DNA from 2 places in the Exiguobacterium sp. s39 genome. Region 2 is predicted to be linked to the other one. Evidence: predicted binding sites of a transcription regulator. Region 2 holds the regulator's gene; the other holds the start of a gene.
The links. The regulator LexA, encoded in region 2, represses DNA repair genes until DNA is damaged. The targets are predictions, from matches to a motif close to CGAACATATGTTCG.

Region 1 (3,423 bases), on a different contig from region 2:
GAAAAAGTGTCGCCAATCATTTGAATGATATTTCAAAGACACATCCGGAATACTTGATCGAACGAATTAGACGTCACTTAGGAACAGGTCCGAACACGGACTGGATTTTACGTCACGCTTCCCGGACGTTACTGAAGCGTGGGAACCCAGACGTGTTGCAGTTATTCGGGCATGTCACGCAAGGTGAGGTCGAGGTAACGGATTTAGTCGTCTCATCGGTGACGATTGGTCAGGAGTTACAGTTTTCGTTTCAAGTGCACAGTTCCGTTGAACAACGTCTGCGTCTTGAATACGCGATCGATTACGTCAAACAACGTGGAACGAGTCGAAAGGTGTTTCAACTGCGGGAGCGGGAAGTCAAAGGTGTCTTACAAGTCGAACGACGCCAATCGTTTCGGAACATGACGACGCGTGTCCATTATCCTGGTACACATACATTGACGATTTTGATTAACGGAGAGGCTTACGCGACAGCAACGTTTGAGGTCGAGGAGGAGAGCTGAATGAAAGGACGACATCCGGATTTTACGACGTCACGACTGTTTGTCGAAGCAACGGATGACGAATCGGGTTGTAAGTGGACACTGCATGCGTTGCGTGAGAAAACGATCGTCGGGACGATTACCTTCACATGGAATGGATCGACCGGAAACTTACGTTACACGACGACGGATGAGGACGATCAGCGCGGGTACATCAGGGAAGCACTGACATCGATTCTATCGTATCTCGCACGGACTTTATTACTGACGCATGTCTACGGCGAAGCAGGCAGTACGGCGGTCTGGCGTCGAAACGGATTTCAGTTGCAGTCGAATCGGTATGAACGCGAACTCCATCACTAAAGCCCCGCCTGCTTGAGCAGGACGGGGCTTAGTTGTGATTAGACCGTTGCTTTGGACCAGTTGAAATGGTCGCAAATCGCTTCAGCGCTTTCACGTGCGCTTAACTGTTCCGTATCGAGGAAGAGATAGTTGACGTCCGGCAATTCACCCGGCAGCGAGCGTGTCCGGTATCCGTCCGCCGTCTCGCGTAAGTCCTGTTCAGAAGCAGCGAGGTCACGCTTCGTTACTTTGTGCGTTAATCGGTTTTCGGTCGTGTTCCGGTGCAGACGGGTTGCGACCGGCGCATCGAGTTCAACGATATAGACGTCAGCACCCGCTTGTTCGAATAATTCGACTGTCTCTTCAATGAACTCGAGACCACCGCCTTCGACGCCGAATAGACAGAGGAATGTAAACAGAACACCTTCGAGCGAGCTGTTCGCCATTTCCTTGAACATCTCGCGGCGGATCGTATCCTTTAAGCGGTGGTGTGCGGGTTCAGAGAAATCAAAATAAGGCAATAACAGGTCGATCGTCTGGTGGTTATGGAAGACTTTCATCTCCGTCAACCGTTCGATTTCCTGACCGATCGTCATCTTTCCGACCGCTTGCGGACCAAGTAACAAGACAAATTTCATGGACGAACCTCATTTCCTTTTTCTGCTAAGAATAGCACATTCCGACGAGTGACATCGCTAGAACGTTTGTTCGTGATTTGATATAATTCAAGTATGAAGTCCCGTCGTGTCCTTGTCTGAAGGAGGACAACCATGCAAGAACAATGGAAAGCCGTCATCGGCTATGTAGGTATATATGAAGTCTCATCACTTGGTCGCGTAAGGTCGCTCGACCGGACGATCGTGACGTGTCGCGGTGTCCAGCAACGACGAAAAGGTGTCATGCTCCGTCCACGGCTCAATCGGGAAGGATACCGCAAAGTCACGCTCTACCAACGTGGTCGAGGAGAGCGGGTGCAGGTCGGTCTACTCGTCGCACAAGCTTTTCTGACGGCGGATGTCACGGAAGCGCGACTCGTCCGGCGCAACGGCAAACGGGCTGACGATCAGTTGTCGAACTTAGAGGTTCTGCCTTCGATCGATCAGCAGTATACTGAACTACTTGGTGAGTTTGATCTCTTGTTAGGTCAACGTGTGACGCTGTCACCTTTTCAGATTCGAACGATTCGCGCGCAGTACGAAAAAGGGAAAACAACCCGTCAATTGGCAGAGCAGTATCAGGTGACGGAGAACCGGATTCGCAACATCATCGATAAGAAGGAAGCACGTTATATCGGCTGAGAACAGAGGAAAAGAGCGCTTGCCAAGAATGGCAGGCGCTCTTTTGGTTAGGATGGCGATTCACTCGAACGAACGGTCTGTTGCAACGAACTGATCCGTGACTCGAGTACCTCGCTATGTGTCTTCAGTTCTGTTTGCTGGGTTACATGGTGTTGCATCTGTTCCCCGAGCACCTGGCTGTAGGATGAGAGCTCCGACATCAATTGCTGAACCGACTGTAGATGTTCCTGCATGTTCGACTGAACATCTGCGACGATCTGTCGTTGGTGTTCCACGGTACCCAGTGTCGTCTCAATCGTCGTCGCTTCGGTTAGCATCTGTTTTAAATGCTCCGTTGCCGTCTCGAGCTGTTGTGACGTCGAGAGAAACCGTTCCGTCATCTGCGAGAGCGCTTGTTCGACTTGATCGAGTCCTGTCGTCCACGTCTGATTGACCTGCCGGATATGGTCCGTACTCGTTCGGATATCGATCGCTAGTTTTTCGACCTCCTTAGCGACGACTGTGAAGCCGCGACCAGCTTCTCCGGCACGGGTTGCCTCAATTAACGCGTTCAGCGACAAGCGGCGCGTCTCTTCAGCAACGCGCTGGATATGCGAAATCGAGGTTTCCATCTGTTGCTGTAGGTGTGAGGTCTGTTGCAAAATCTGCTCTGTCGTCGCGGATTGTTCCTTCAGTAACTGGCTTTCCTCTTGTAAGGTCTCGAGTGTCGTGTGATTCGTCTGAACAGTATGTTGAAAACGGGTTACGGCATGTTGACTGTTCAGAAGTGTCGTTTGCATTTCGCTTAACGCATCGTGTCCTTGGGCAGTCAAACGTGTCGAGGCGACGATCGTCTGATCCATCTGCGTCGATTGCGCAAGTAAGGAACTGGCGACTTCATCGACGGCTTGGACCGATTGATCCATCGCGGATAAGCGCGAAGAGAAGTGGGGCTGGACGGCTTCAAGTTCCTGACTGGCTTGTTGCATCTCCGTCGTTAAGTCATTAATTTGTTGCATCAACTGATTGTATTGAAACGTCAGCTGTTGTAACTCAAAGGTCGTCGTCTTGAGCGTTAATGGACGATACGATCGCTTCGCATGCGCTTCTTCAATCTGTAAGGCGAGTTTCGATAACGGTGCCAGTTGGCGTTGAATCCGCCAGCGAATCAACAGGCTGATGCTGACAAGTGTGACTACGCTCACCCAGACGAGTGTCCAAGCTAAATCTCGAGCAGGGGCGATTAATTTATCACGGTCGGTCGTCAGTAAGATGACGTCATCGAGTTCTGGAATCGTCATCGCGACAAGAAATTGGTCTTG
Region 2 (3,423 bases):
GGTCACGAGCCGGGTTGATGGCATACCCTGTTGTACCACCGAGCGATAGACCGATGACGACGACGAGTAAACCGACGATGAGTGGTTTTAAGCCGTCTCCGAACGTCGTTAAACCGAGTGCCAAGATACCGAAGACGAGAACGAATGTCCCGATGATCTCAGAAATCAAGTTCGACGGCGTATGACGAATCGCTGGACCTGTTGCGAACACACCGAGTTTTGCGGCTTGATCATCAGTCGCTTCAAAATGTTTCATGTAATGAAGCCAAACGAGAATGGCGCCGATGAAAGCTCCGACAAGTTGTCCGGCAATGTAGATCGGAACGTCTGCCCACGGTAGGTCAGAGTTCAAAGCAAGTGCAATCGTCAATGCGGGGTTCAAGTGTGCTCCACTTTCAGCAGCTACGAATGCTCCTGTCATGACGGCAAGACCCCAAGCGAACGTGATGACGATCCATCCGCTGTTTTCCGATTTCGTCTTTTTCAAGACGACACCGGCGACGACTCCATCCCCGAGCAGGATGAGGATCATCGTACCGATCATTTCCAATACAAAGTTATTCATGCAAAAACCCTCCCTTTGGATTAAAGCAGATAATGGCCTTTCTACTTTAAATTACTCCGATTTGAGAACGTTTTCAATACATATAATTGAAATATAGGAATGGAAATTTTTTATTTTGATGTTTAAAGATACGTAAAAGTGGATAAGAAAACACCTCTTACTGCCTGCAAGCAAGCAAAAGAGGTGTTACCGACGACGTTTTTTTCTTTTTTTAGGTCGAAACCAACTGCTGGAATAATCTAGTAGGATATGAATCGTGCTGGCTACGATGATGCCAATAACAAAAGCTGGCAGGGAAGCGAACCACGAATCAATCGTAGCAGAATCAAGAACCTGAAAATATAGACTTAAAAATAGTAGCGGAATCAGAATCGCAGCACTATAAAGAAGCCGAATGATGTCTCCGATGATCAGTCCATGCGACCAGATCGATCGGTGAGGCATGATCTTGACATACGGCATCCACAAGACTCGAAATGGTCCAAAGCGATAATAAGGTTCTGACTTTAAATCGAGGTCGGGTGACAACCAAAGGGTACCGACAGCGATACCGATGGCGGTTGGTAACCAATCGGTTTGTTGCGTTGCGACCGAATACGCAACGTAACCCGTCAGTGCGACGGTATTGACGGTATCATGTACATTTCCTGAAGGCATGAAAAAAGACCAGTCGTAACTGGTCCCTCCGTCAATGAATCGTCCGATACACGCCGATTACCTTACCAAGAATGGAGACATTATCGAAATACATCGGATCCATCGAGTCATTTTCTGGTTGTAAACGTACCTGTTGATCTTCTAAGAAGAACCGTTTCACCGTCGCTTCGCTATCTTCGGTCATAGCTACGACGATTTCTCCGTTTTCTGCTGTGTTTTGTTGGCGCACGATGACACGATCGCCGTCAAGAATACCTGCATTAATCATCGATTCACCATCGATCGTCAACATGAAGACCGTTTCGTTTCCTACATAATGTGCAGGGAGCGGGAACTGTTCTTCGATATTTTCAATCGCTGTAATCGGAAGACCCGCTGTGACTTTCCCGATGACGGGAACATGGACGATGGCTTCCGTGATTTCTTCAGGCTTATCAAGCAATATCTCAATCGCACGTGGTTTCGTCGGGTCACGGCGAATCATTCCCCGCTTCTCGAGTCGATCCAAATGACCGTGTACCGTCGAGCTAGACGCGAGTCCGACTGCTTCTCCGATTTCACGAACTGATGGTGGATACCCCTTCAGTTTCACTTCAGAGACGATGTAGTCGAGAATCTCTTGTTGGCGCTTAGACATTTTCCGCATACGAATTGCCACCTCTTTCTGGATTGAAGTTTGAAATGTAAGAATATATGTTTCTAGATTCACTATAACATAGAACAAATGAGCGTACAAACAATTGTTCGACATTTTGTATTGACCGAACACGGGTTCTGTGTTTATTATGAGTTATGCGAACAATTGTTCCGCGAACATTTATTCTAACTCATTCATTTCATATTTGGAGGGATTCATGATGATTCATACGATTCGTACTCATGCTTTTTCAATTCTCTTCTATGCATTAAGTATTGCCTTCGTGATCTTTTTACTCACACCACGCCCGGATGAAAAAGTGGCGCAACTGATGACAGCTTCCGTTACGGTCGATGAGAACGCCACAGTCGAACAAATTGCTGAAGTCTACAATGACGGTTCGATGTCAGATGAAGAATACGTCAACTGGTTGATTAAAAATAATGATGTCGAGACAAAACACGTCATCTCAAAAAGCAAAATCGTTGTACCAATCGCACAACAATGACAAAATGGAAAAGTTGTGAAAGAACGAACAGGGATGTGAGGTACGATGAAGGTCGTGATTTATTGTCGGGTGTCGACCGAAAAAGAAGCACAAGATAGTTCGATCGAACGCCAACGGATGGAGCTTTCGAAGGTCGCGTCTCAAAAGGGTTTTGATGTCGTGGATGTCGTCTCTGAAAAAGAGAGTGGATATGACGTCGATCGGGAAGGGATGCTGACGGTTCTTGACCATGTGACACGTGATGCGGTAGATGCGGTACTCGTGACGGATGACACACGGATTGGTCGAGGGAATGCGAAAATCGCTATTTTGCACACGTTTAAGAAGCACGGTGTTCGGTTGATGACACTTGATTCTGATGGAGAATACCAGCTTGCGGATGCAGAAGCAATGGTCCTTGAGATTGTCTCACTGGTGGAAGAATATCAACGGAAACTGCATAACGCAAAAATCGCGCGCGGCATGCGGCGAGCTGTTGAACAAGGCTTTCGCCCGGAACGAAATCTGAATCGCCAAGGAGAGAACGCTGGGCGTAGTCGAAAGGACGTACCGATCGAAGAAATCGTACGTCTTCGAGAGCTCGGACTGACGTTTTCAGATATCGCCATCACCTTGCGTGGGATGGGACATGATATTTCAAAGGCAACGGTCAATCGTCGATATCTTGAATACCGCGAACTGACACCTAGCCCGGAATGAAGAGCAAGTTACCCGTCGACTGACGCGGTTAACTTGCTTTTTTTTATAGCCTCTTTTAAAGTAAGGATACAATTGAACAACTCAAGTTTGAGTCGTACAGAAAGAGGGATTCCATGTTATCACAAGAACAATTAGATCGAATCAATGCATTAGCGAATAAATCAAAAGTCGAACCGTTATCAGAAGCCGAAACGGCAGAGCAAAAAGAGTTACGTGCAGCGTATCTCGCAGCATTCCGTGGATCGTTCAAAAACCAACTCATGGGCATGAAAATCGTCGATGAAGAAGGAACGGACGTAACACCAGAGAAATTGAAACAAGCACAAGAAGAAGAACGGAATAAACAATAATCGTTTA

Region 1: the regulator LexA is predicted to act here: its motif matches at 1,522-1,535, upstream of KNQ11_RS12370 (NUMOD4 domain-containing protein).

What each region holds. Positions count from the first base shown of each region.
Region 1 is NZ_JACSNA010000002.1:169,549-172,971, forward strand. Features, by position in the region: gene KNQ11_RS12355 (DNA alkylation repair protein) at 1-503, shown strand, start outside; gene KNQ11_RS12360 (GNAT family N-acetyltransferase) at 504-845, shown strand; gene KNQ11_RS12365 (AAA family ATPase) at 884-1,462, opposite strand; gene KNQ11_RS12370 (NUMOD4 domain-containing protein) at 1,595-2,122, shown strand; gene KNQ11_RS12375 (methyl-accepting chemotaxis protein) at 2,170-3,423, opposite strand, start outside.
Region 2 is NZ_JACSNA010000001.1:435,281-438,703, forward strand. Features, by position in the region: gene KNQ11_RS02220 (MIP/aquaporin family protein) at 1-565, opposite strand, end outside; gene KNQ11_RS02225 (metal-binding protein) at 752-1,222, opposite strand; gene lexA (transcriptional repressor LexA) at 1,254-1,868, opposite strand; gene yneA (cell division suppressor protein YneA) at 2,080-2,367, shown strand; gene KNQ11_RS02240 (YneB family resolvase-like protein) at 2,413-3,066, shown strand; gene KNQ11_RS02245 (DUF896 domain-containing protein) at 3,180-3,416, shown strand.